DNA from 4 places in the Agrobacterium sp. SORGH_AS 787 genome. Region 4 is predicted to be linked to each of the others. Evidence: predicted binding sites of a transcription regulator. Region 4 holds the regulator's gene; each other region holds the start of a gene.
The links. Region 4 encodes LexA, which represses DNA repair genes until DNA is damaged. Its sites were predicted from a motif close to TGTTCNNNNTGTGTTCNG; they were not measured.
Positions count from the first base shown of each region.

Region 1: the regulator LexA is predicted to act here: its motif matches at 2,714-2,731, upstream of QE435_RS07350 (ImuA family protein).
Region 2: the regulator LexA is predicted to act here: its motif matches at 3,846-3,863, upstream of QE435_RS15270 (DNA recombination protein RmuC).
Region 3: the regulator LexA is predicted to act here: its motif matches at 2,978-2,995, upstream of dinB (DNA polymerase IV).

Region 1 is NZ_JAUTBG010000001.1:1,664,145-1,671,325, forward strand. Features, by position in the region: gene QE435_RS07340 (polysaccharide biosynthesis/export family protein) at 76-1,344, shown strand; gene QE435_RS07345 (O-antigen ligase) at 1,352-2,623, shown strand; gene QE435_RS07350 (ImuA family protein) at 2,772-3,533, shown strand; gene QE435_RS07355 (DUF6504 family protein) at 3,448-4,962, shown strand; gene QE435_RS07360 (error-prone DNA polymerase) at 4,959-7,181, shown strand, end outside.
Region 2 is NZ_JAUTBG010000002.1:1,240,724-1,247,904, forward strand. Features, by position in the region: gene QE435_RS15250 (tRNA (guanosine(46)-N(7))-methyltransferase TrmB) at 1-128, shown strand, start outside; gene QE435_RS15255 (DeoR/GlpR family DNA-binding transcription regulator) at 131-886, opposite strand; gene QE435_RS15260 (NUDIX domain-containing protein) at 987-1,574, shown strand; gene QE435_RS15265 (ribokinase) at 1,607-2,506, opposite strand; gene QE435_RS15270 (DNA recombination protein RmuC) at 2,622-3,818, opposite strand; gene def (peptide deformylase) at 3,959-4,471, shown strand; gene fmt (methionyl-tRNA formyltransferase) at 4,523-5,455, shown strand; gene truA (tRNA pseudouridine(38-40) synthase TruA) at 5,459-6,259, shown strand; gene QE435_RS15290 (hypothetical protein) at 6,276-6,872, opposite strand; gene dapE (succinyl-diaminopimelate desuccinylase) at 6,856-7,181, opposite strand, start outside.
Region 3 is NZ_JAUTBG010000001.1:1,865,616-1,872,796, forward strand. Features, by position in the region: gene QE435_RS08215 (ABC transporter ATP-binding protein) at 1-265, opposite strand, end outside; gene QE435_RS08220 (hypothetical protein) at 262-390, opposite strand; gene QE435_RS08225 (hypothetical protein) at 722-1,084, opposite strand; gene QE435_RS08230 (DNA polymerase III subunit epsilon) at 1,081-1,857, opposite strand; gene dinB (DNA polymerase IV) at 1,861-2,958, opposite strand; gene QE435_RS08240 (hypothetical protein) at 3,109-3,399, shown strand; gene QE435_RS08245 (LysR substrate-binding domain-containing protein) at 3,526-4,416, shown strand; gene QE435_RS08250 (cyclic nucleotide-binding protein) at 4,423-4,689, opposite strand; gene QE435_RS08255 (ABC transporter substrate-binding protein) at 4,922-6,484, shown strand; gene QE435_RS08260 (ABC transporter permease) at 6,484-7,181, shown strand, end outside.
Region 4 is NZ_JAUTBG010000002.1:2,566,145-2,573,325, forward strand. Features, by position in the region: gene eno (phosphopyruvate hydratase) at 1-1,165, opposite strand, end outside; gene kdsA (3-deoxy-8-phosphooctulonate synthase) at 1,383-2,231, opposite strand; gene QE435_RS21695 (hypothetical protein) at 2,366-2,929, opposite strand; gene lexA (transcriptional repressor LexA) at 3,288-4,013, shown strand; gene QE435_RS21705 (GFA family protein) at 4,332-4,730, opposite strand; gene QE435_RS21710 (glutathione S-transferase family protein) at 4,965-5,654, shown strand; gene QE435_RS21715 (ComEC/Rec2 family competence protein) at 5,665-7,181, opposite strand, start outside.

The DNA of each region.
Region 1 (7,181 bases), on a different contig from region 4:
GCCATGCCTTGCGGCTGCGACCGGACTTGCACCGGTCGCGCATTCACTTTTCAAGGCATCAACATGGAGTTTTACATGGTTGGCATTGCCGACGAACCTCTCCCTAAAACATGGCGTAAACGTACCGCTTTGGCTGTCGCCGCAGCCCTGCTGCTCATCACTCCGCTGAGCGCTCTCGCACAGGATGGCCAGTATCGACTTGGAACCGCTGACAAGCTTCGTATCCGCGTTGCGGAGTGGCAGCCGGCAGACGGCACCATCCGTAACTGGGATGTGATCAACGGCGATTACTCCGTCGGTCCGTCCGGTACGTTGTCACTTCCGTTCATTGGTCAGTTGAATGTCGCCGGAAAGACTGCGGGCGAGGTGGGAGAGGCGATTGGCGCAGAGCTTCAAAGCAAGTTTGCCCTGCGCAACCTTCCGTCGGCTTCCGTCGAAGTTGCCCAGTTCCGACCGGTCTTCCTGACAGGTGACGTGCAAACGCCGGGCGAATATCCCTATGCGCCCAACATGACGGTTTTGAAGGCGGTCAGCCTCGCAGGTGGTCTGCGCCGTTCCGATGCGGGGCAACGTTTTGCGCGTGACTTTATCAATGCCCGTGGTGACGCTGCCGTCTATGACGACCAGCGCGGCCGTCTTCTGGCACGTCAGGCGCGTTTGATTGCCGAGGTGAGCGGCGAGCAGGAGATCAAGAAGACGCCTGAAATGGAAAAGGTCGTCAATATCGACGCGCTCCTGGAAAGCGAAAGCGCGCTGATGAAGTCTCGCACCGAGCGCTATACGCTTCAGTTGAAGGCGTTGAAGGATTTGCGCGAACTGCTGGATGCGGAAGTGGAATCTCTGCGTAAGAAGGCAGAGAGCCAGCAACGGCAGTTGCAATTGGCCAATGAAGACCGCGAGAAGGTCAATCGCTTGAACGAGCAGGGCCTTGCACTCGCTCAGCGCCGCATCTCCGCAGAAGAACGCGCAGCCGAGGTGGAGGCCACGCTTCTCGATATCGATACCAATGCGCTTCGCGCCAAGCAGGATATCAACAAGGCGGTCCAGGATGAGATCAACCTGCGAAACGATTGGGACGCGCAGCGATCGAAGGAGTTGCAGGATACGCAGGCCGAATTGCAGAAGCTGAACCTTCAGCTTTCCACCAGTCGAGAGCTCATGTCGGAGGCCCTGGCGCAATCCGCTGAAGCTCTGCGTTTCGATCCGTCCGGCAAATCTGCCTCGATTTCCTATGTCATTGTGCGTGAAGACAAGGGAAAATCGAAGGAAATTAAGGTTGACGAAACCACGGCTCTTGAGCCTGGCGACGTTATCAAGGTTTCCTCGGAAGTGCTGATGCAGTGAGGCGGCGATGCGGATTGCGAAATCGGCACTGATCGATCCCGATAGAAACGGACTTTACGGAACGGCGGCGGTGGCGCTGTCCTTCTTCGTCTTCGCCTATTCGTCGAAGTTCGGCCAAGTCTCGATCCTTGCCTATTACGCCGTCTGGCTGCCTCTGGTCGTGGTCGATTATCGTCGTGTCCTTGGCAATTATGCTCGCTATTTCTGGATTTTCGCCTTCGGCATTCTGGCGATACTGTCGAGCTTCTGGTCGGATGCCATGTCCGTCAGCCTGCGCGCCTCCATTCAGTACATGACGCATATCGTTTGCGCGCTGATTGCCATGCGTGTCATCTCTATCCGCACACTGACACGCGGCGCGTTAATCGGCATCACTCTCGTGCTCGTCTACTCGCTGCTCTTCGGCACCTATCTTTTCGATGCGCTGGATGGCACGACCAGCTTCGTCGGCGCCTTCTCCTCGAAGAACCAGCTGGGTTTCTATGCCTCGCTTGGCGTTCTCTTTGCCGCAGCCTCGGTGCTCGTGCTGCGTCAAAGAGGCGTATGGTTGCTGATCGCAGGCGTTGCCGGCCTCATCTCTGCCTACAGCCTGCTTGCATCCCAATCGGCGACATCCGCGATCACTACCGCCGCCGTCGTTGTCATGATGGCGGGTCTGTTACCGCTCTGGGCCTTGTCGCCTGGCAATAGGAAAATGCTGTTTTTTGCAGCCGTTGGCCTCGGTGGCCTGTTTGTCGTGGCCGCGCTGCAGTTCGGTCTCTTCGACGCAATTCTTGGCGTGTTCGGCAAGGATACGACGTTGACGGGACGCACCTATCTTTGGCAGCAGGGTATCGAGGCGGCCAAGCGTGCCCCCATTTTCGGTGTCGGCTATCAGGGCTTCTGGGTGCCAGGGTTTTCCGATGCCGAAAGGTTGTGGGACGATTTCTTCATTACCGGTCGTAGCGGCTTCCATTTCCACAACACCTATATCGAAGTGGTGGTGGAGAACGGCTTCGTCGGTCTCATTCTGCTGGCGATCCTGCTCTACGGCACGCTGTTGGGCCACTTGCGCTCGATTTTGATGCGCAATCAGGATCCCCAGGCGCTGATCCTGTTTTCGCTCTGCGCTCTTTTTGTCGTCCGCTCCTTTGTCGAGATCGATATTATCTTCCCATACCAGATCGGCTCTTTCCTGCTGTTTTATGCGGCTGGCAAACTCAGCCTGCCGCGGCGCACCTCTGTGGTCACATCGCCCTTCATGGCCGGTCTCTCGGTACGGCCATTGGCGGGAGGATAGAGCGTTTCAATTTAACAAGGAAACGCTCTAAAGAATCTTCTCACCCCTCCACAGGAGTCCGGCGGAGTCGTGTTGACTCTTTTGTGAATATAGAACAAAAAGTGAACATTAGTTTTTTAGCGTGGAATGCTCTGAGAAGTTTCGTGTCATGCAGAAGCGCGCAGAACAGCTTGTCGTGGAGGAATTGCGAGAAAGGCTGGAGAGGATCACCCAAGGTCCTGCCAGACAGCAGGAGACTCTGCCCTTCAATATTCCTGCCATCGATGAGCGGCTTCCCGGTCAAGGCTTGAAGCTTGGCAGCTTGCATGAGGTGAGCGGTGGTGGAAACGGGGCCGTGGATGGTGCAGCATCAGCGCTCTTTTGTGCGGGCATCGCGGCCCGGTTAAAGGGCAAGATCCTGTGGTGTGTGACCCGTCCCGATCTCTTCATGCCAGCCCTCACGCAGGCAGGGCTTTCGCATAACCGGCTGATCATCGTCGAGTGTCGTGATGAAAAGGGCGTGCTGGACTGTTTTGAGGAAGGGCTGCGCTGCAACGGCTTTGGCGCCGTGATCGGTGAAGTGTCGAAGCTGCCGATGAACATGTCGCGGCGGCTGCAGCTGACGGCGGAAGCTTCCGGCGTGGCAGCCATTGCTCTTCGCCGCTGGCGCCATGTGAGTGGTGTTGGCGATTTCGGCCAACCAACCGCAGCCGTCACCCGGTGGCGCATTTCCATGCGTCCGTCCACACCGTTGCCGGTGCGCGGGGTAGGGCGATCCCGCTGGCTTGTGGAATTGCTGCGTGTCCGGGGCGGCGAACCTTTTGAACTGGAAGTGGAAGCCTGTGATGCAGAGGGTCGTCTCGCTATACCTGCCGACATGGCAGACGGATCGATACCGCAGGATGCTTGGGGACGCAGCGCCACCGGTTGAAACACCCGTGGTGATGATTGCGCGCCAGGGAAGCCGCCGGCTCGTGGCTGCTCTTAATAGCGCCGCGATGAAAGCGGGCTTGCGCCCTGGCATGCCAGCCAGCAAGGCGCAGGCCATTCTGCCGGGCCTTGTTGTCGAAGACTTGAAGCCGGAGGATGATGCAAAAGCCCTTGAGGATCTGGCCTTCTGGTTTTTGCGCATCTACGCCCCCATCGTTGCACCGGACGCGCCCGATGGGCTGGTGCTCGATACGACCGGAGCCGATCACCTGCATGGTAATGAAAGGCTGATGCTGACAGGCATGATCAATCGCCTGCATGCGCTGGGTTTTACGGCGCGTGCGGCAATCGCCGAAAGCTGGGGCGCTGCCCACGCGCTAGCCCGCTTCGGGCGCGAGGCCGTCACCATTTTACCTGAAGGTAGCGTGAGGGAGGCTCTCGCGCCGCTGCCGCTTGCCGCCTTGCGACTGGATGCCCATCTGGTCAATGAGCTGAAGGTCCTTGGCTTTCGCCGTATTGGAGAACTGGCAGCCGCGCCGCGCGCGCCGATCACCTTGCGGTTTGGCCCCGAAGTGGGGCGCAGGCTGGATCAGGCTCACGGTGTCCTGTCGGAACCGATAGAGCCAGTCCGCGTAGCAGAACTGGTGACGGTGCGGCGCTTCTTTCCCGAACCGATTGGTGCTGCAGAAACCATTGCAAAATACACTCGAAAGCTTGTGTCCGACCTCTGTCTGGATCTGGAGAAGCGGGGTTTAGGTGCGCGTCGCGTCGATCTGGTTTTCCATCGGGTGGACAGTGGAGTGCAGGCGATCCGGGCTGGAACCTCCAAACCTGCACGCGATAGCAAGCAATTGTCCCGCCTTCTGACTGACCGTATCGAGACGATCGATCCGGGTTTTGGTATCGAGAAGATGACGCTGACGGCAACCCATGCCGAGCCGCTTCTTGCCGGACAAGCACGTTCCATTCTTCTGGAAGAGGCAGGAGGCGATATTGGTGAGGCTGTCGATATCATCCTCAACCGTGGCCACAAGGTCTATCGCTATGCCGCCGTTCAAAGCGATGTACCGGAGCGCTCCGTTGAGAAAATTCCAGCCGAGGCTACGGATGCGCCCGGCTGGCCGGAACATTGGCCGCGACCGGTGAGGCTTCTGTTCAGGCCGGAGCCGATCCAGACAGTGGCACTGCTTCCCGATCATCCTCCCCGAAGCTTCACATGGCGCGGGGTGCGTCACATCGTCAAGCGGGCCGACGGGCCGGAGCGCGTCTTTGGCGAATGGTGGAAGCGCGATCGAGAACTCTCGGCGGTGCGCGATTATTTCCGCGTGGAAAATGAGAGCGGTGAGCGTTTCTGGATCTTCCGTTCCGGCGATGGCGAGCACACAGAGACTGGCACCTTGGACTGGTTCATGCATGGATTTTTCGCATGAGTGCGGGTGTTCGTTACGCCGAGCTGCAGGTGACCTCGCATTTTTCCTTTCTGCGTGGCGCCAGTTCCTGCGAGGAACTTTTCGCTCAGGCTAAAGCGCTCGGCATAGAGGCACTGGGCATTGTCGATCGCAACAGCCTCGCGGCCATTCCCCGGGCGCATAAAATCGCCGAGGAGCTTGGGCTTCGGCTGGTGGTCGGCTGCAGGCTGGATTTGGTGCAGGATGTCTCCGTGCTGGTCTATCCCACGAACAGAGAGGCCTATGGTCGGCTATGCCGTCTGCTGACATTCGGGAAGAAAGGCGGCAAGGCTGGCAAGTGCTCGCTCACATGGAGCGATCTGGTTGCCTATGGCGAAGGGCTGATCGTGGTTCTCCTGCCGGATGAGACGGATGAAGGCCTTTCCAGCCATCTGCGCCGGATAAAGACGGATTTCGGTCATCGCGCCTATGTGGCGATGAGCCTGCGCCGCCGGCCAAATGACGCGCTGCGTCTTTATGAACTGTCGCAGATGGCAGCGCGCGCCGGTGTGGCAACGGTCGTCACCAATGATGTTCTTTTTCATGAGCCCGGTCGTCGCATGTTGCAGGATGTCGTCACCTGCATTCGCCACAACTGCACGATCGACGATGCCGGCTTCAGGCGCGAGCGTCATGCGGATCGCTATCTGAAGCCGCCGGAGGAAATGTACCGGCTTTTTTCTGCCTATCCGGATGCGTTGGAAAACACACTGAAGATCGTGAAGAAGTGCCGGTTTTCCCTCTCGGAACTGGAATATCAATATCCGGACGAGCGACAAGTCCCGGGAATGACGGCACAGGAAGCGCTGGAAAAATTCGTATGGGACGAAGCGCCGAAGCGCTATCCCGATGGTGTGCCGGAGAAGGTGGAGCAGACGCTGCGGCACGAATTGGCCATCATCGCCAAAAAGAAATATGCCCCCTATTTCCTGACGGTCAATAAAATCGTCCGGCAAGCGCGTGAGATGAAAATCCTCTGTCAGGGACGGGGATCCGCGGCCAATTCGGCGGTCTGCTATGTTCTCGGCATCACGGCCATCGATCCGGATGAGAGCGACCTTCTGTTCGAACGCTTCGTCTCCGAGGACCGCGACGAGCCGCCGGATATCGATGTCGATTTCGAGCACCAGCGGCGCGAGGAGATCATTCAGTGGATTTACGATCATTACGGGTTCGATAAGGCGGCCCTCTGCTCCGTGGTCACTTGTTATCGCGGCAAGGGGGCCATTCGGGACGTGGGCAAGGTGCTTGGCCTTCCCGAAGACCTGACAAAGCTCATGTCCTCGCAGATCTGGTGGTGGACGGAAGGCACGGGCGAGAAGCATGCCAATGAATTGAACATCAATCTGGAGGATCGGCGCGTCAGGCTTGCCTTCGATCTCGCACGCCAATTGATCGGAACGCCCCGCCATTACAGCCAGCATCCCGGCGGTTTCGTTTTGACCCATGACCGGCTAGACGAACTCGTTCCCATTCTTCCAGCATCCATGAAGGACAGGCGGATCATCGAATGGGACAAGGACGATATCGAGATCGTCAAATTCATGAAGATGGATTGCCTGGCACTCGGCATGCTGTCCTGCATGCGAAGGGCTTTCGAAATGCTGACAGTGCGTAAAGGCTACGAGTTTGGCCTGACCAGCATCGATAGTGGAAACACAGCTACCTATGACATGATCTGCAAGGCCGACACGATCGGCACCTTCCAGATCGAAAGTAGGGCGCAGATGTCGATGTTGCCGAGGCTGAGACCGAGGGAGCTATACGATCTCGTCATTCAGGTCGCAATCGTGCGACCGGGTCCGATACAGGGCAATATGGTCCATCCCTATCTGAAGCGGCGTCAGGAAATAGCTGAGGGCAAGAAGATCGATTACGAGCATCCCACCCTTGAAAAGGTTCTTGAGAAGACGCTTGGCGTTCCGCTGTTTCAGGAACATGCCATGCGCATTGCCATCGACTGTGCCGGCTTTACCCCCAGTGAAGCGGATAAGCTGAGACGGGCGATGGCCACATTCAAAAATGTTGGGACTATCGCGAATTTCGAAAAACGGCTTATCGGAGGGCTTATTGAAAATGGCTTTAGCGAAGAGTTTGCCAAAAGACTCTTCGCTCAGATTCAAGGTTTCGGCAGCTATGGCTTTCCCGAAAGCCATGCAGCCTCCTTCGCCTTGATTGCCTATGCATCGGCATGGGTGAAG
Region 2 (7,181 bases), 1.3 Mb from region 4:
TCGAATGGACGGCCAAGACCTCCGCCGACTGGTTGACGCCTTATGACAATTGGCCGGGGACCCGCTACGAGAACAAGGCCAAGCGCGAGGGGCGGAGTTCCGCCTATCTCACCTTCCTCAAAGTCTGATTTCAGACTTTCATGATCGCTGGTCCCGCCGCGCCGTAGGGCTTTAGCAGCTTGTCCGGTACGTCCGCATCCACGACGAGAGTGGTAATCTCGCTCAAGGCCAGAATGAGATAGGGTGAGGCGGCTCCGATCTTGTCTTCCGTCGCAACCAGGATCGTCTCGGCGCATTGGCGGGCGATCAACCTTTTGATTGCTGCCTCTTCGCGGTTCCCTGTGGTCGCGCCGGTCTCAGGGTGGATACCGGTCGCGCCGAGGAAGAACAGATCGGCGCGAATGCCGGAAATGGTTTCCGCGCTTGCCGCCCCCATCGAAACAATAGAGTGCTTGAAAAGCCGCCCCCCGATCAACTCCACCTCGACTGACGGATGATGCGCCAGTTCCACGGCGATGCTGGGACTATGGGTGATGATGGTTGCCTGTAGGGTCTGCGGCAGATGGCGGGCAAGCTGGAGATTGGTCGTGCCGCCGTCGAGGAAGACGATCTGCCCCGGCTTGATCAATCTGGCTGCGGCTCGGCCAAGCTTTTCCTTGGCGGAGGATGCCATCTGTTCGCGCGCACGATAATCGGCAACCGCCGGTGAGGATGGCAGCGCGCCACCGTGAACCCTTTGCAACAGTCCATCCTTGGCAAGTTCCCGCAGGTCTCGACGAATGGTGTCTTCGGAGACGCCTAGCTCTTCGGCGAAGCTCTTTGCGACGATCCGACCGTCCCGCTGGAGGACGTGCTGAATGAGGGTCTTTCGTTCCGATGTCAGCATGCGACTTTCGCCTTTGCACGAATTTTCTTGAATCTGCATGAAATTGCACGAAATTGCCGATATGTCCACGACCGGCCGGGTCTAGCCACAGGGAAGTTTCATGAGTATCGCGCATCGCATCAAGGTCGAGGATGTCAGAGTTCTCTCGAATGACTGGTATCTTCTGAAGAAAACCACCTTCTCTTTCCTGCGGGAGGATGGCACCTGGCAGAAGCAATCGCGGGAAACCTATGATCGCGGCAATGGCGCGACGATCCTGCTTTACGACAAGGACCGCCGCACGGTGATCCTGACGAAACAATTCCGCTATCCGGCCTTCGTCAACGGCCATGACGATCTTCTCATCGAAACCCCGGCGGGCCTTTTGGACAATGCCGAACCGGAGGCGCGCATCCGTGCAGAGACCGAGGAAGAGACGGGCTTCAAGGTGCGCGATGTTCGCCAGGTCTTCGATGCCTTCATGAGCCCGGGCTCCGTCACCGAGAGGCTGCATTTCTTCGTCGGCGAATATCAGCCGACTGACAGAACCTCAGCCGGTGGCGGAAATGAAGACGAGGGCGAGGACATTGCCGTCATGGAAGTGGGGATCGATGAGGCGATGAGCATGATCGCCTCAGGCGTCATTCGCGACGGCAAGACCATCATGCTGCTGCAATACGCCGCCCTCAACCTGTTCAAGCATGCTTGATCAGATGCGAGGGCGAGCGGAGTTCCGTTGTATTAGAGCTGCGCGTCCACATCCGCCGCTACGGGGATAGACGGCTGGGCGCCCTCCCGGGTGCAGGCCAGCGAACCGGCCACAGCGGCACGGCGAAGCGCCTTCTCGAAGTCCATTCCAGCGTCGAGGCTAGCAGCGAGATAACCGCAGAACGTATCGCCTGCACCCACCGTATCGACGGGCTCGATCTTCAGGCCCATCGACTTGAAAAGCTTGCCGTTGCGAATAGCAATGACACCGTCGGCGCCAAGCGTGACGATCATCGTCTGGCCAGTCTCCGCGTGCAGCGCGGTCAATTCCTTTTCCCGAGCGGCGGAGGACAGTCCATTCTTGCCGATCAACAGCTCGAACTCGGTCTCGTTGGCGATAACGATATTGGCGAGCTTGGAAAGGCGGGCCGCATCGGCTGTCAGGGGAGCGGTGTTGATGATCGTCGTGACACGCTTGGCTTTCGCGGCCTTTAAAGAAGCCTCGATGGCATCGGCCGGAATTTCGAATTGCAGCATTAGCGTATCGCCCTCGGCCATTTCAGAGACGGCGCGCTCGGCATCCTGCAGCGATACGGTGCCGTTGGCAGCGGGAATGACTGAGATCATGTTCTCGCCGCCCTCGCCAATCAGGATCACCGCAGTGCCCGTTGGTTCCGCAACGGTCTTCACCAGAGACAGATTCGTTCGCGCATCGCGCAGCAAGGTCAGCGCGGGAGCGGCAAAGGTGTCGTCACCAATGGCGCCTGCCATCTTCACCTCGGCACCGGCGCGACGTGCGGCCAGCGCCTGATTGGCACCCTTGCCGCCGGCGGCGGTGGAAAAGCTTTTGCCGGTGACCGTCTCGCCCGGCTTCGGCAGGCGTTCGGAGGTGGCGACGAGATCCATGTTGATGGAGCCGAAAACAGTAATCATGCGAGGCTGATCCAAAAGGCAAAGACGTTGACAGTGCCGACAGTGCTACCGCATCGAGATCGAAATCGGAAATCGATTTTGCGAGGGTGGCAATGTTCGGCTGTTTCAGCGCCGCCTATTCGTCATCCACCACGCGCAGCTTGGCGGCACCCGCGCGAGCATCGGCGATACGACGCAAATGCTCGACCTCCGAATGCGGAATGTCCTTGGTGCTTGTCGAAAAATCGAGGCTCTCGATCTTGCCGCCGCGTGCCAGAACCTTTTCCGACGAGGTCAGCATCATTTCGACATCGCGCTGCGCCTGGCCGAAATGCGTCTGGAGCTTACGGGTGCGCTCATCCAGGCGCCGCACATCGTCCATCAACAGCGCCACTTCACCCTGAATCAGGTGAGCCTGCTCCCGCATCCGCTGATCCTTCAATACCGATTGAATGACCTGAACCGACAGCATCAAAAGCGATGGGGACACGATCACCACGCGGGCGCGGTGGGCACGCTGCACCAGATATTCGAAATGCTGATGAATATCGGCGAAGATCGATTCCGACGGCACAAAGATGAAAGCGGTATCCTGCGTTTCACCAGGGATCAGATACTTCTCTGCCACATCGCGAATATGAACTTCCATGTCCCGGCGGAACTGCTGGGTCGCAGCGCGCTTGGCTTCCGGTGATTCATCCGCTTTCAACGCATTCCAGGCTTCGAGAGGAAACTTCGCATCGATCACCAGCGACGGTGCATTGTTCGGCATCTTGATCGTGCAGTCCGGTCGAAAGCCGTTCGAAAGCGTCGGTTGAAGCTGGTAGGTACCGGATGGCAGCGCATCGGCAATCAGCGCTTCCATTCGTGCTTGTCCGAAGGCACCGCGCGTCTGCTTGTTGGACAGAATGGCCTGAAGCCCTATCACATCCTTGGCGAGATCCTGAATGTTGCCCTGCGCAGCGTCGATCACCGCAAGGCGTTCCTGTAGCTTGCTGAGGTTTTCATGCGTCGAGCGGGTCTGTTCCGTCAGTGTCGTTCCAAGACGCTGCGACATGCCATCCAATCGCTCGTTCAGCGTCTGGCTCATCTCATTTTGTCGCGCGGAAAAGGCTTCGGCCATCGCGGCGATGCGGCCTTGCAGCTCTGTCTGGGTCTTAAGAAGCTCGGTCAGTTCTTCCCGCGGCTGATCCGGTGCTACCGGTTTGCGCAGAAGAAAAAGGACGGCCACGAGCCCGGAAAAGGCAAGAACGACAAGCAGCGCGCCGATCGAGATGTTGACCGTTCCGACACTGAAAGCCGTCTGACCGAGAGCATTGAGATCGATGTTCATAAGGCAATCTAGCAGAGTTATTCTGATTCGTACAAAACAAGAACATGTCCGCGGCAAAAATGAGTCGGCTATCGAGTCTCGGCGTTGAATCGACCGTATTTTTTCGTTTCCTCGGCTGATCAGATGGGTTATGGGAAGCCATGACGATCAAGCCTCTTATCATTTTGCCCGATCCGCTGCTGCGCCAGCAATCCAAGCCTGTCGAGACCGTGGATTCGGAGATCCAGCGCTTGGCAGACGACATGCTGGAAACCATGTACGACGCGCCGGGCATCGGCCTTGCCGCGATCCAGGTGGGCGTTCCGCGCCGGATGCTGGTGATAGACCTCTCGCGCGACGATGAGGAAAACAAGCCGCTCGTCTTCATCAATCCGGAAATCCTCAAAGTGTCGGACGAGGTCTCGACCTATGAAGAGGGCTGCCTCTCCATCCCCGATTATTACGCCGAAGTCGAACGCCCTGCCTCGTTGACGGTGGGATATGTGGATCGCGACGGCAAGCAGCAGACGGTCGAGGCGGATGGTCTTCTCGCCACCTGCCTGCAGCATGAGATCGACCATTTGAACGGCGTGCTCTTCATCGACCACATCTCGCGGCTGAAGCGCGACATGGTCATCAAGAAATTCACCAAGCTGGCCCGCGCCAAGGTCTGATCCGGTCGGCCGAGAGGCCGCTTGGTGTGATCAGCAGGGCAGGGGGCAACAATGGCTCTTCGCATCATCTTTATGGGAACGCCGGAGTTTTCGGTTCCCACGCTGCGCGCGCTGAAAGAAGCGGGCCATGATGTCGTGGCGGTCTATACGCAGCCGCCCCGCCCAGGCGGCCGCCGTGGACTGGATCTGCAAAAATCCCCCGTGCATCAGGCCGCAGAGCTTTTGGGCATTCCGGTTCTGACCCCGCTGAATTTCAAGACGGAGGAAGATCGTCAGCAATTTGCCGAGTTCGATGCCGATGTCGCGGTGGTCGTCGCCTATGGTCTTCTACTGCCTGAGGCCATTTTGAATGGCACACGGCTTGGCTGTTACAATGGCCATGCCTCTCTTCTGCCCCGCTGGCGCGGTGCGGCCCCCATCCAGCGCGCGATCATGGCGGGCGATGCTGAAACCGGGATGATGGTGATGAAGATGGAAAAGGGGCTGGATACCGGCCCCGTCGCTTTGACCGCCCGTGTCGCCATCGATGAGAACATGACGGCTGGCGAGCTGCATGACGCCCTGATGCTGAAGGGTGCGCGCTTGATGCGTGACGCCATGGCGAAGCTCGAGAATGATGATCTGCCGCTGACGGTGCAGTCCGAAGACGGCGTTCTCTACGCCGCCAAGATCGACAAGGCGGAAACGCGGATCGATTTCTCCCGTCCATCGCGGGATGTCCACAACCACATTCGCGGCCTTTCGCCTTTTCCCGGCGCCTGGTTCGAACTGGAGATTGGCGGCAAGCCTGAACGCGTCAAGGTATTGGCAAGCGAGCGGGCGGAAGGCATGGGGGAGGCCGGTTCCGTGCTGGATGACCAACTGACGATTGCCTGCGGCAGCGGCGCCGTGCGTCTGACAAAGCTGCAAAAGGCTGGCGGCAAGCCGATGCTGGCGGCAGACTTCCTGCGCGGAACGCCCGTTCCCGTCGGAACGAGGCTGTAGCGGATGCCGCGTTTTCGCATGACCGTTGAATATGACGGTACCCCCTATGTTGGCTGGCAGAGGCAGGACAATGGCAGGTCCGTTCAGGGTGCACTCGAAGCGGCAGTCCTGTCGCTGACGGGCGAAAAGGTCGGCATTCGTGGGGCAGGCAGAACCGATTCCGGTGTGCATGCGGTCGGTCAGGTCACCCATGTGGATCTTGTGCGCGATTGGCAGCCATATAAGCTTCGCAACGCGCTGAACGCCCATCTGGCAATGGCAGGCGATGCGGTCTCGGTGCTCGACGTGGCAGCGGTGACGGAAGATTTCGACGCCCGCTTTTCCGCCATCCGCCGCCACTATCTCTATCGCATCATTTCGCGGAAATCGCGCCTGGCGCTGGAACACAAGCGGGCGTGGTGGGTCTCGAAAGACTTGGACCATGAGAGAATGCATGCGGCCGCACAGACGCTGGTGGGACGGCATGACTTCACCACCTTCCGCTCGGTGCATTGCCAGGCCAACAGTCCCGTCCGCACGCTGGACCGTCTCGATGTCACACGCACCGGCGATCTGATCGAAATCCGCGCAACGGCACAGAGCTTCCTGCACAACCAGATCCGCTCCTTTGCCGGCACGCTGAAGCTCGCGGGTGAGGGCGCCATGACGCCCGACGACGTGCGCGCTGCACTCGAAGCGCGAGACCGCAAGGCCTGCGGCCCCGTTGCGCCGCCGGAAGGGCTCTATTTCATGCAGGTGGATTACCCGGCGGTCATACAGCCGCGGCAACCGCGGACAGCGGAAGCAGAGGGCGGAGACGCCTGACCCTTCGGGCAGGCGATTACGTCGGGTATACGCCGAGAAAGCGCTGCAGCATCTCCGACAGGATCATCCCCGGCACAAGCAGGGTCATAACCAACGCCGTGACCAAGAGCGGCTGGTCGCGCACGAAAAACCGCACGATCCTCGAGAATGTGAAGACGAGCGTCAGCAGCAGCGCAAACCAGAGGATTGCGACAAGCCCGTGCAAGGCGGGCAGTAGGAGCGCAATCAGGATCAGAAGCGAATAGGCGTAGGAGAAGGGCAGTGACAACCAGTTCGCCACCACGATGATGGCTTGAAACTTGTCTCTCGCTCCAAAAGCATAAAGCAGTACGCCGATCAGGATCAGCGGCACCATCCAGCAGATCGCTTCGACGATGGCGAGACGGACGAAGAAGATCGCGCCGGTGTGCACACCTTGCGGCAGGCCGGAGAGATAGGCCTCATGCCACCAATACCAGGAGAGCGCCATGGAGGGCAGGCACCAGAGGGCCGCGTAGAACGAGCGCAGCATGCCGCGGTCGCTGATATCGAGAAGACGCAGGCCCTCCTTATTGCCGAGAAACAGCAACCACAACCCGCGCAGATAGATGGCGACTTCACTCCGTGGCGGCATGGCCGAACCAGCGTTCGATGAAGGTTTCATAGATGCGTGTCAGCGTCTCAAGGTCCGCTACCGCTACACGCTCATCGACCATGTGCATGGTCTGGCCGACGAGACCGAACTCCACCACAGGGCAATAATCCTTGATGAAGCGGGCGTCGGACGTGCCGCCGGTCGTCGAAAGCTTCGGCTCCAGTCCCGTGACCTCGGCCACTGCGCCCGAAAGCGAGGAGATCAGCGCATTGTTGCGCGTCAGGAAGACGTGGCTTGGCCGGTCGGCCCAGACGATCTCGTAATTTACGGGTGTACGATCCGGGCGAA
Region 3 (7,181 bases), on a different contig from region 4:
ATGTCTTCAACAGATCCTTGTTTTCGAACAGGATTTTCCCGGTCGGATAGGTCGCTCCCATCATGTCGGCTAAACGCATCGTCGAAAGTGACGTGACCGATTTGCCCGATCCCGATTCACCGACGACTGCGACCGTCCGACCCGCTTTCACTATAAACGACAGATCGTCCACGACTCGGTTTTCACCAAACTCAACGCTCAGACCTTCGACGGAGAGGAGCGGTGTCTTGTCGTCCATAAGGGCAATATCCTTTGCAATGGTCATGTCAGCGCCCTTGCTGCAAGGACCGTGCCAGTGTCGCCAAGGTCAAGGACGTGAGGACCGTCCTTGCCGGTCGCAGGGGCGCTGAAATTGGTCGAAAGGTCGCGTTTGAAGCCGATGAGCAGCATCGTACTGGTTCCTCCACAATACAAATCGACGCTAACAAAGGCGAACAATCCTGTCCATCGTGTTGAACAATTTTTGCATATTGCCCTACAAATAGTCACATGCTTTCGCTTTGGGCGAGAGAGTTGCGCAGGACGTACACCCCGCAGCGCGGCATCTTCGTGGAATTAACCCGCATGCTGGCTCGGCCATATTCCTGGGCTTAAGGCATCTCGACAGGTTGCTGCCGGGCGCGCAGAGAGGACCGAAATTCGGTTGTCTGACGGGGAGTAGTGTGGGAGAGTCGATAGCCAGCAGGTTAAATGGTGAGACCCTCACAACTTGAGCTGACACCTAAACGCGCGAGTCGCTGTTGATGGGCTCGCCTGCGGAAAGCTGCGAAAACCAGGTCGCATAAACGGTGTTCTTGACGAGGTGCCGATTAAGATCGGGCTCCCCATCATCCCACCACACCTTTCCCCTCTCGCCAAGAGCGATCTTGGCGTCGTCAACCCGCGCACGCGCCAGCGCCAACTTCGCCTGATCACCCTTCGCTTGCCGAACAGCGCGCCTCGCAGCCATCAATTCCTTGACCAATCGCGCCTTGGTCTCCTTGTCCAGAGCGGGATCGCTTTTGCGCCAGAGGCGTCCGCGGACCACAAAATACCGACCGTCTGGTGTTTCAGGATAGGAGGTTGGCTTTGCGCGGCCGCTCACAACAACGAACCCTGCGCCGGCTCGATGTCTTGATGAATTTCAATGTCTCCGCGCTTGTTCAACTCGGTTTGGGCGCTGAACCGCACATCGCCATCCCGGTCGTGAAGATATCCAGCCAATGCCTCGGTGGTCAGGCGAGCCCATGCTTTCCCGCGGTCTGGACCTGCAGGCACGCGCGGCAGCAATCCTGGCTCGGCACTCCACGCCAGTAGCTCTTCGAGCGAGGCAGCGTTCAGCATATCGCGCAGGTGATGGGCGGTGACGTAGGCATCCGGCATGGCCCGGTGTGCAGGCAGCCCGATCTCATGGACAAGTCCCTCCGGCATCCGCTGATAGCGCAACATCTGGTTGGAAAACCGTGGCAGCTCAGGCCAAACCCGTAGCGCAGATTTCCACGTGCAGATCCAGGGCAACCCTCCCGTAAATCTGGCGGTACAATATCGCTGTTCGAAGGCCGCACGGTGAGCTGCCAACGCTACCAAGCCGCCCTCAGGACGCAAAACGCTCGGCGCCACGTCTCTCCAGAAAGGTGCGTCCGCGACCTGCTCGTCGAGAATGTGGTGGATGGCCATGGTGTCAGCCGTTATGGGACGACCGGGATTGACGAAGAGGGCGCCACGCTCGTCCGTCAGCGCCCAACGTCCGTCATCGGCCAGGGCCACATCCTGCCAGCCGATCTCGCAAACGTCATTTGCACCGTTACCGGCGGTCTCTAGATCAATCACGCGTATGCGCTGCGCTGCCGCCTTTAGGTCGTCTCTACTGTCTCTCATCGATTATAAATCGAAGCCGAGCTGAGGTTGTTCCCCATCGTCTGAGTTGCCCTCGTTGGTCAGAGAGGAAAGCGTGACGCCGAGCAGGCGGACCGACCGCTTAAAAGGATAGACGGTTGCGAGCAGTCCTGCGGCGGCTTCCAGGATAGCGTTCCCGTTGGCGAACGGGACAGCGTTGCTTCTACTGCGGGTCGCCTGCGTGAAGTCTGAGTACTTGATCTTCACGGTCACAGTCTTCCCGCTGAAACCCTTGGCCTGACAGTAGCTCCAGACCTTCTCGGCAAGCGGTCTCAGCTCGTCGGTGGCAAGATCGAGGTCTTCAATATCCTGCATGAAAGTATCTTCAGCGCCGACCGATTTTCGGACGCGGTCGGGTCGAACCCTGCGCTCGTCGATACCACGCGCGATCCCATAGAAATACGGCCCTGACTTACCGAAATGCTGTGTGAGAAATTCGAGCGTCTGTGCCTTGAGATCGGCGCCGGTCTCGATCCCCAATCTGCGCATCTTCTCGGCGGTTGCAGGTCCGACGCCGTGAAACTTCTTGACGGCCAATCCCTCGACGAAGGCCGGCCCGCGCTTGGGCGTGATCACTGCCTGACCGTTGGGCTTGTTGAGGTCCGACGCCATCTTGGCGAGAAACTTGTTGTAGGAAATCCCGGCGGATGCGTTGAGGCCAGTCACCATCTTGATCTTCTCGCGGATTTCGAGCGCAATCTCGGTCGCGATCGGCATGTCCTTCAAGTTCTCGGTCACATCCAGATAGGCCTCATCGAGCGAAAGCGGCTCGATCAATGGCGTATACTCGGCAAATATCTCCCGGATTTGCTGAGAGACGGCGCGGTAGACCTCGAACCGGGGTCTGACGAAGATGAGGTCGGGGCACTTTCGTGCTGCGGTCACGGAGGGCATGGCGGAATGTACGCCAAAGGCGCGCGCTTCGTAGCTCGCTGCTGCCACAACGCCACGCGCCGCAGCGCCGCCAACGGCGAGAGGCTTGCCACGAAGCTCGGGATTGTCACGCTGCTCGACGGACGCGTAGAATGCATCCATGTCCACATGAATGATTTTTCGAAGCGGCGAGGGGTCGATGAAGCTCATGGAGGCCGGGGATGCAGTTTCGAACAAAAGTAGAACATAGCATGTGCGATCGCGTGCGCCAATATGTTGACGCCAGAAGTTTGTCGAGCCGATGAAACCAGCGCGCCTATGAAGAGTTTGATCTCCTCAAAAGGTTTGAGGAGATCCATTATGGCCGACAACGCCACCAGTACCATTCGCGCGACATTCGATACCCGTGAGGCTGCCGACCTTGCCGTCGAACACTTGGTGCAGCAGCACGGTATTGCTCGCCCGGACATCATCCAGTCCGCTTCCGACGAAAACACCACGGGAACGGAATCGTCCCGCGGGGATGTGAAGCGCGCCGACGCTCCCCACGAGGGTGAGATCGAAGTGTCTGTTGATATCGCAGCCGACCAGCTGCAGGCCGTTCAGCGCAGTTTTGGTGACGCCGGTGCGATCCGGGTTTCAGGCCGCTGAAGCGAGGCGATAAGCTTAGGCGGCAAGCCATGGGTTCTTGAAGAAGAGCTTGCCGCCTTAGGACAATAACCACGTTGATGATCCTGTGATGTGCATGTATTTGATCCGGCAACGTCAGGGATCAAAATGCAGACCTTTTCCAGATTGCCGCCACTTGAAGCGCTGGTTGTTTTCGAAGCGGCATCGCGTCTCGGAAGCTTTTCCCGTGCAGGCATCGAACTCGGCCTGACCCAGAGCGCGGTCAGCCGCCAGATCGGTAAGCTGGAAGCATTTATTGGCTCGAAACTGTTCGAACGTGTACCGACAGGCGTGCGGTTGACGACAGTGGGCGAGAATTATTCCATCGACGTCTCTCGACTGATCCTCGATATCGCAAGTGTCACGGATGGTGTTCGCTCATGGACAGGCGCCAGCCAGATCACGATTGCCTGTTCCAGAGGGATCGCCGATCAGTGGTTTATGCCGCGCCTCAAGAAACTGAAGAACGATATTACAGGTCTTGAACTCAGACTGCGCGTCACCGACGACGTCGCACATTTGCGGCTCGACGAGTTCGATCTTGCGATTTTCTACCGCAAAGAAAGACCGATCGGCGTTTGGCTCTCTGAACTTGGTCAGGAAGAGGTCGTGCCGGTTTCGGGCGCTGGCGCGGTGACGCTGGAAGAGCAAAAGGCGCCGGTACTCATTTCCATTGAAGACTCTATGCGAGAGTGGCAGGATTGGGGAGATTGGTGGCGATCATCAAAGATGTCCCCGCCCCAGGATGCCGTGCACTGGAAGCTCGGGGATTACGGTCTATGTGTCGCCGCTGCCTCCCAGAGTCTCGGCACCACGCTGGGCTGGACATGGCTTATCCGCGATCAATTGGACAGTGGTATTCTCGTTCCGGTGCATAGCCACACGATGCGATCCGAAGGACGATTTTATCTTATGCGGCCTGCCGATCGGCATCAGCGAAAAATCGTGCGCGAAGTGGCGGACTGGTTGATTGCAAACAACAAGCAAACCGCGCGCTGATCTTCGTTAAGCTTGCGCAACACGAGTTCTACGCCGCCGATCCAGCATGAAGCGTGCGTAACCGATCAAAGTGAATATCAGCCAGGCCACCTGTGAAATCAGGGAGCCAAGATTGAAATTCCATATCAGCGAGTAGATCAGGAGAACGCCGCCGAGGATGTTGAGAATGGTGTAGCGGCCGTCTTCAACGTTCAGAACGCGCAATTGCAGCAGGGCATATGCGATGAGATAGAAAATTGCTCCTGCAAGGCCAACAATATCCGCAAGCCCCATTTATACGCACTCCGTATCCGCCTAGTATGGTCGCATCGACCGCCGGTTCACTCCGGCGCCGCCCGTTTACTCCGCTTCGCAAACAAGCGGATACGCTTTGATTTCATGACCCCATGCGCAAAAATCATACCCTCGGTTATGGCTGCGTCTCTAGTGCCGAACCGCCGAGTACGATAGGCCAAACCCGAGAGCCGTCCCATGAACGGCGATGATAAAAACAGGGAACTGTACCATGACTCACCCCCCTTCTTCCTTTTCTCTCGACCGGCGTAGCTTCCTGATCGGCGCTGCCGGTCTGACGGCGCTTTCTGCTGGTTTCATCACGCAGGCCAGCGCACAAGACGCTCAAACTCCGAAGAAAGGGGGCGTGCTGAAACTTGGTATTGGCGGCGGTAGCACGACAGACAATCTCGATCCGCGCATCTTGAAGGACTGGGTTCCCGTCAATCAGGCCTTCATGATTATGAATGGCCTTGTTGAGATCGACGCCAACAATCACGCGGTTCCAGAACTGCTCGAAAGCTGGGAAGCGCAGCCCGGTGCCAAGGAGTGGACGTTCAAGCTGCGGCAAGGCGTAACGTTCCATAACGGCAAGACGCTGACAGTCGAAGATGTGATTTACTCGATCAATCTTCACCGTGGGGAAACCACCTCTGGAGCGCGTTCGATCGCGTCTGCGCTCAAAAGCGTCGAGAAAGTCTCGGACAGCGAAATCAAGATCGTCCTGGAAAGCGGCAACGCCGACCTTCCCTACATTCTCTCCGACTACCACTTCCTTGTCGTTCCCGAAGGATGGACGGATTTCAACAAGCCCGTCGGTACGGGTCCGTTCGTGTTCGAAAGCTATGATCCCGGCGTGCGCTCGCGGTTTACGCGTAACCCTAGCTATTGGAAGCCGAACGCCGCGCATGTCGACGCCGTCGAAGTGATCGTCATCAATGACATTGCCGCGCGCACCAATGCCATGATGTCGGGCCAGGTTCATGCGATCAACCAGCTCGACTTCAAGACCGTCGATCTCTTGCGTCGTAATCCTAACCTCAACATCGTTCAATCGGCTGGCGGCCAGCATTTCACATTCCTGATGGACTGCACGCAGGCGCCTTACAAGGACAACAATGTCCGCCTTGCCATCAAGCACGCGATCGATCGCGAGCAGCTTTTGAAAACTGCCTTGCGTGGCTATGGCCGTATCGGCAACGATCATCCGATCCCAAGTTCCGATCGCTTTTACGCGGCGGATCTGCCGCAGCGCCCTTATGACCCCGAGAAGTCCAAGTTCTATCTGAAGCAGGCTGGACTCGATGCGTTGAAGGTCGAGATATCGGCCTCGGACGCGGCGTTCTCTGGCGCGGTCGACGCAGCAGCGATTTTCCGCACCAGCGCTGCCAAGGGCGGAATCGATGTTTCGATCAAGCGCGAGCCCTCGGATGGTTACTGGGACAACGTCTGGATGAAGGCACCGTTCTGCATGTCCTATTGGGGCGGACGTCCGACCGCCGACCAGATGCTGACGATTGCATACCAGTCCACCTCGGCACAGAACGACACGCATTGGAAGAACGAGACCTTCGACAAGAAGCTGATCGAAGCCCGCGCTCTTCTGGACGATGCCAAGCGCAAGGAAATCTACGCCGAGCTTCAGGCGCTGATCTCGAACGAAGGCGGCGCGATGATCCCGATGTTCGGCGATTATCTCGACGCCACGTCCAAAAAGCTCAAAGGCGTCACCACGCACCCGATGTTCAACTTCATGGGTGCTCGTCTCGCTGAAAAGGTATGGTTGGACGCGTAATGACTATCCTTATCCTGAAGCGCATTGCTTTGGGTATTCTGACGCTATTGCTCGTGTCGGCGCTGATTTTCGCCGGCACGCAGCTTCTGCCTGGTGATGTGGCGTCGGCAATACTCGGACAGAATGCAACGCCCGAGTCTCTCGCAGTGCTGCGCACGGAACTCGGTCTCAACCAACCTCTGCTGCACAGATACCTGATTTGGCTCGGCGGCTTTGTAACCGGTGATCTTGGCAATTCGCTTGCCAACCGGCAGCCCGTTGCGGATCTGCTATGGCCACGGTTCTGGAATACCATGGCGCTTGCGTTCTACGCTGCCGTGATCTCGGTGCCAGTTGCCGTTCTTCTGGGGCTGCTCAGCGCGATCTGGAGAGGTACTGTTTTCGACCGGGCCGTCAATATCGCGGCACTTGCCTTCGTGTCGCTTCCCGAATACTTCCTCGGCCTGCTGCTGATCCTGTTCGTCTCGGTGCAATACAATCTCTTGCCAAGCCTTGCGGACACCTATCCGGGCATGAGCATGGGAGACTGGCTGAAGGCGACGACGCTTCCGGCTCTGACGCTTGTTCTGGTAACGGTCGCCCAGATGCTGCGAATGACAAGGACCGCGGTTCTGGCCGTCATGGATCAGGCCTATGTGGAGACTGCTTACCTGAAGGGTCTACGCACCAAGCGTGCGGTTCTTCGCCACGCGCTTCC
Region 4 (7,181 bases):
CGGTCTTGATCTGACCGCAGTTGGTGGCGACCGCGAGATCGGCAATCGTGGAGTCTTCCGTTTCACCCGAACGGTGAGACATGACCGCCGTGTAGCGGGCCTTGTGCGCTGTCTCGACAGCGTCGAGCGTCTCGGTCAGAGAACCGATCTGGTTGACCTTGACGAGGATGGAGTTGGCAACGCCCATCTTGATGCCGTCGCGCAGGCGCGCGGAGTTGGTGACGAAGAGGTCGTCGCCGACGAGCTGTACCTTGGAGCCGATCTTGTCGGTCAGGTACTTCCAGCCTTCCCAATCGTCTTCGGCCATGCCGTCTTCAATGGAGATGATCGGGTATTTGCCAGCGAGTTCTGCAAGGTAATCAGCCATGGCTTCCGGCTCGAGCGTACGGCCCTCGCCTTCCATCTCGTATTTGCCGTTCTTGAAGAACTCGGTCGACGCGCAGTCGAGAGCAAGGCCAACGTCGTCGCCCGGCTTGTAGCCAGCCTTTTCAACCGACTTCATGATGAAGTCCAGCGCTTCCGGCGCGCTCTTCAGGCCTGGCGCGAAACCGCCTTCATCACCCACATTGGTGTTGTGGCCCTGGGCTGCCAGTTCCTTTTTCAGAACATGGAAGATTTCCGCACCGATGCGCACCGCGTCACGGATGCTTTCCGCGCCGACCGGCATGATCATGAATTCCTGGAAGTCGATCGGGTTGTCGGCATGCGCGCCGCCATTGATGATGTTCATCATCGGAACGGGCAGCAGGTGGGCGTTCGGGCCGCCGACGTAGCGATAAAGCGGCAGGCCGGTCGTTTCGGCGGCAGCCTTGGCAACAGCCAGCGATACGCCGAGGATGGCGTTTGCGCCGAGGCGAGACTTGTTCGGCGTACCATCGAGCGCGATCAGCGTCTGGTCGATGTGGATCTGGCTTTCGGCATCGAAGCCACCAAGCGCATCGAAGATTTCGGTGTTGACGGCCTCGACGGCCTTTTCAACGCCCTTGCCGCCATAGCGTTGTCCGCCATCGCGCAGCTCGACTGCCTCGTGAGCGCCGGTGGATGCGCCAGATGGAACGGCGGCGCGACCGAAGGAGCCGTCTTCGAGGTACACATCGACCTCGACCGTGGGATTGCCACGGCTATCGAGGATTTCGCGTGCGATGATGTCGGTAATGGCTGTCATGGTCTCTCCCTTGGGACTGGAACAGATGAATTTCAGTCGCTTGTCTTAGAGCGCATCGGCAAAACTGTGAAGCCGTTTTCAGGCCGGATCGCGGATAAAGGTGACTGAAACGAGTCGGATGTCATTGCCGCTTCGCTGTAGACGAAGCGGAAGAATTTACAATGACGACGCCCCACATCAGGCGTCGCACCATAGATAAAAATTGGTTAGGCCAAAATCAGGCGGCCTTGGCGATAGCATCAAACGCCAGAAGCTTCTCCAGAAGCTTCGGCATGTCCTTCAGATGGACCATATTCGGACCATCGGACGGCGCATTGTCAGGGTCTTCATGGGTCTCGACAAACAGACCTGCAATGCCAACGGCAACCGCCGCACGCGACAATGTCTCAACGAATTCGCGCTGACCACCGGTCGACCCGCCCTGCCCGCCTGGCTGCTGCACGGAATGCGTCGCATCGAAAACCACCGGCGCGCCGAGCGAGGCCATGATCGGCAGCGAGCGCATATCGGAGACAAGCGTGTTGTAGCCGAAAGACGCACCGCGTTCGCAGAGAAGAACGTTCGGATTGCCGCTCTCATTCAACTTCGCCAGCACATTCTTCATATCCCAGGGCGCCAGGAACTGCCCCTTCTTCACATTGATCACGCGACCGGTCTTCGCGGCTGCGATGAGAAGATCGGTCTGGCGGCTAAGGAAGGCCGGGATTTGCAGAACATCGACGGTTTCGGCGACAATGGTGCATTGCTCTTCGGTATGGATATCCGTCAGTACCGGAAACCCGAATTCCTTCTTGAGATCGGCAAAGATCTCCATGGCCTTGCCGAGACCGATGCCGCGCTTGCCGGAGAGCGATGTGCGATTGGCCTTGTCGAAGGATGACTTATAGACAAGCCCGATGCCGAGCTTGCCACAAAGCTCATGGAGCGTGCCGGCAATCATGAAGGCGTGGTCGCGGCTCTCCATCTGGCACGGGCCGGCAATCAGCGAAAACCGTTCCGTGTTGGAAAAGGCGACAGCACCTTTGCCCTCGCCGGCGACCACTTTCAAATTGTTCTTCACAGTCATCTCATTCCTCACGACACATGCGCCGGACATCGCCGGCAACCGCTTAACTTGCGATGTTGCACAGGCATTATCAGCAAGTGCGCCACGTGTCACGGGATGAGGGAAGCTGCGGCCGGAGCACCGACCGCTGCCTTTTAGCCGGCATTCGCCCTCCGGACGACATCGGGATTGGCCTCTGAAAATTGCACGAACGGCCCGACCGCGCGCACGGCGTCGGAAAATCCAGCACTTCCCTTCAGCCCTTCCAATTCTTCAGGCTTGAAACCTTGCGCCAGCAACATGCGATAGACGTTCTCGCTGTTCTCACCACCGGAGGAAACCCAAGCCGGTAGCGATGCCTCCCAGGCCTTCTTCTCACGCTGGTTTCGGTCGGCAACGATGGCGAGCTTGATCAGTCCGCCGATCGGAATGGGAATACCGTTCACAGCTATATCGGGGACGAAGCTCGCCGGATGAACGCCACCAAGCGCGTGGTTCTTCAGAATCCTTGCACAGTTGTTGTCGCGCGTCGGCTCCTTGTTTTGCGAAACACGCTTCTGATTGAGCTGAACGATGAGCTTGCAGTTGGCCATCGTCGTGTTCAGGAGCAGCCGGTCATACTCCTTCCGCTTCAAGGCTTCCGGTGAATTGGGGTCGAGTGTCTGGCAACCGGCCAGCGCAATCAGCATTCCGATAAGGGTGAACCTAATGAGCTTCATAAAAATGTCCTTGCCCCAAGAAAAGACGCTACGAAGCAGCGCCGTGGAGCCCTGATGATTTTGTTGATAATGCTTCGAATGGCTTGGCCTTCATCCCACAGGATGACCGGATCGGATGATCCTCGAAGCAGCTCGTAGATACCCGTAAAAATGAGATCATCAACCTGGAGACGAAAAAGATACGCGACACCGTAAAGAAGCTATAAACTTCTACCATTGCGCGGATGACAGGACCGCGAATTGATCAGACGGAAACGTTTGCGGAATTTTAAGGGATTGCAGAACACATATGGAACATATAGTGTTCGTTCTGTATTTGTTTCACGAATCTTCGCCACGCATTCCAAGGGTTTTCTTCATGCTCACGCGCAAACAGCAGGAACTGCTTCTTTTCATTCATGAGCGAATGAAAGAGTCCGGCGTGCCCCCATCTTTCGATGAGATGAAAGATGCCCTCGATCTCGCCTCGAAGTCTGGTATTCACCGCCTGATCACTGCGTTGGAGGAGCGTGGCTTCATCCGCCGCCTGCCGAACCGGGCAAGAGCGCTGGAGGTCATCAAGCTTCCCGAAGCCTATTCCGCACCCTCACAGAAGCCGCCGCGCGGTTTCTCGCCAAGCGTGATAGAGGGTAGCCTCGGGAAAGCCAAACCGCAGGAGCCTGCCCCGGCCCAGAAGCCCGCAAACGATCAGAGCTCGTCCGCTGTCACCGTCCCTGTGATGGGACGCATCGCCGCCGGTGTGCCGATCTCCGCCATCCAGAACAACACCCACGATGTCGCCGTACCCGTCGATATGCTCGGTACGGGGGAGCACTACGCGCTCGAGGTCAAGGGCGACTCGATGATCGAGGCTGGCATTTTCGATGGCGATACCGTCATCATCCGCAACGGCAGCACCGCCAACCCCGGCGATATCATCGTTGCACTCGTAGACGACGAGGAAGCCACCTTGAAGCGCTTCCGTCGCAAGGGCGCTTCCATCGCTTTGGAGGCTGCAAACCCCGCTTATGAAACCCGCATCTTTGGACCTGATCGGGTCAAGATTCAGGGCAAGCTGGTCGGTCTCATTCGTCGCTATCATTGAGCGATAGCGAGCGGCGTTGGCGTTGCTCCCATCGCTTTCGAGGGGCAAGAACATCCCGAGTTGAACGTTAGAGGCAGGCGATTGGCCTGCCTTTAGGGTGATGATAGGCCTTTAACGTTTACTTTGGGTCATTCGCGGGCTCGGCCAGAGGATTCCTGTGTCAAGGTCTTATGGGTGGCCGGTTCAGTCCCGACCATGACCCGGAAAGGTTTTCGGGCCTTTGTCAGCAGTCGGAAGGCGGAATTGGACTGCCTGTTTATAGAGGCGCCCACATCTATGGTTTCAGCCTAAGGACGCCGCAGCATGTGACGCGTGACATCATCGCCCCTCCTCAGTCCTGCCGGTCGATTCTCGATCCTGATCATACTGTCGCAGCGTCGGGAAATCCGGCAACCAGGCTTCACGGCGGATCGTCCAAAGCTCGTAGGTCGGCTCGAACTGATCTGGTGAATCCAGAGAACCGATATTCACCTCGATTTCGTCGTCGCTTTTCCCAAAGACGGGCGAGCCGCAATTGGGGCAGAAGAAGCGGCCATTATAGCTGTGCGTTTCCCCTTCGATTGTCACGGCATCCTCAGGAAAGATCGCTGATGCGTGGAAGAGCGCGCCGTGATGTTTGCGGCAATCCATACAGTGACAAAGGCCGACACGGTAGGGCTTACCCACCATCGAAAGCCTCACCTTACCACAGGCACAACCGCCAGATTTGACGTCCATCTCGAACACTCCATTCACTTCATGTCTGCTCATCAAACCATGACGAGCGAATGAAGTTCATTCTGCTTCTGTCTCCAGACGCGTGAGAGCGGCGAACACATCAAATCATATGATATCTGACATGACAGACTAGGCCTGTATGTCCTCCCGCTCATGCGTTACGACCTTTGCAAGCACTTACGCTTTGGCCAATTGCCTGCGATACGAGCCGCCTTATCACCAAGAGGAGACAACATGTACGATCTCTACATCGCCAATAAGAACTACTCCTCCTGGTCGCTCCGGCCTTGGGTTCTAATGCGGACATTGAGCATCCCTTTCAATGAGCGCCTCGTCCCCTTCAACGATCCCGATCCAAAGAACAGCTTCATGCACTTCACCCCCTCCGGCAAGGTGCCCTGCCTGGTGGATGGCGATGTCACCGTCTGGGACTCGCTTGCAATCGTGGAATATCTCGCCGAACGGCATGATGGTGTTTGGGCTGAGGATGCCAAGGCGCGGGCCTGGTCGCGCTCTGCCGCCGCCGAGATGCATTCCGGCTTCCAATCCCTGCGCAATCTGCACCCGATGAGCGTAGGCTTGCGCATCCGGCCAGTCCCCGCAAGCGACGCGCTCCGCAAGGATATAGCGCGCATCGACACGCTCTGGCAGCAGGTGCTGGACACTTTTGGCGGACCGTTTCTGACCGGTGTCAATTTCACCGCCTTTGACGCCTTCTTCTGCCCCGTTGCCTTTCGCTTCCAGACTTACGGCACCGCACTGTCGCCAGCAGCGGAGGCTTACAAGACGCGCCTCCTTGGTTTGCCAGCGATGAGGGAATGGGAGCAGGCAGCGGTCTCTGAACCGTGGCGTGATCCGGAGCATGAGGAGGAAGCGCGGGCGTCGGGCGAGATCATTGAGGATCGGCGTTCAAACGCCGTTTAGAGGCAACGAGTTACGGCTCGGCCGCCAGCATCGTTTCAATATGCGGCGGCACCTCTCCGTCAAACGTCTTGCTGCGCCAGTCGTAAGCGCGGTGGACGGACCAGGGTCTGGCGACGCCTTGCATCGCCGCGCGTGCAGCCGCGACGGGCGCTCCACTTTCATTCAGCCAAAGCTCCAGCGAACCTGTCTTGCGTAATGTGGTGGCGCTGATCAATATCGCGCCTGAGCGACAAGTCGTGAAGGGCACGAAGCGCGAGGTGACGACGATATCCGCCACATCACAGGCGGTTCCGGTGAAGGCGGTGTTCGAAATGGCAGCGACCCTGACGCCAGTCTCATGCTGTCCCACGCACCACGCATTTCTCTGGCACGAGAAAACATTTGTCCGCTCGAGAGCCAGTAGCATCTTTTCGCGGGCCTGTTGCTTCTGCTGATCGGTCAGAACAGGTTGGCGGCGCGTCGATGCCTGTACCGTGGTCTCTTCATCGCTCGCTGCGTTGTCATCAAAGATGACAGGCGCCACATGCTTGTCTGGCAGCGGCACCGCCCTCGCCCACTGTTCATAGACAAATCCCTTCGCCTGACGCTTCGTTGTGGCGACGGCCTGATCCGTGCGAAATGCGACAAGAAGGCCATCCTCGTAGATCAAGAGGTCGGGCTTCGCCTTATTCAGCTCAACCGGCACCAACACGAGACCGGCAAGGAGAAAAGGAAGCCCCACGAGAGCGAGCCGTGTCCGCAGCAAAGTCAGCAGAAGAAAACCGACCGTAGAGACGATGAGAAACCAGGGGTGCTGCCGCCCGATTGTGGCGTCTCCGCCCCAGCTGGATACGGTTTTGGCAATGTCGATCACCATCGCCATGCCGTAACCCATCAGCTTCAGGAACGGTGCGTCGAGACCGAAGGGCATTAGCAGCATGGCAATCAGCGCAGATGGCATGACGATGATGGACATGACCGGCATAGCCGCGAGATTGGCGGCCAGGCCATAGGTGGTGATCCGGTGGAAATGCTCGATGGAGTAAATCGCGGTCGAGACGCCTCCGATCAGCGAGGTGATGACCACCCCCCCAACAATGGTACCCGCTTTGGAGGATGCCACCAGCCACAAGGGTGGTCGCGCAACAATGAGACGCTCTCGATTGCCCCGCCATCTGCTCCAGAACGAATACGCCGCAACCAGTGCCAGCGTTGCGGCAAAGGACATCTGGAAACTCGGACCCATGATCTCGTGCGGCGAAATCGCAATGATGACGATTGCGGCAAGCGCGACATTGCGAAGGCTGATCGACGGCCGGTTCACGAGAACCGCGGCTAGCATGATCGACATCATCAGCCATGCCCGCTCGGCGGAAACGGCAAAACCTGAGATCAAGTAATAGGCGAATGTCATCAACAGCGCCGCAAATGCCGAGATCTTCTTCACGGGATAGCGTTGCGAGAAACCCGGAAGAAGGCTGAAAACCATGCGCATGCCAACGAAGAAGATGCCGGAGGCCAGCGCCATGTTGAGCCCGGATATAGCGA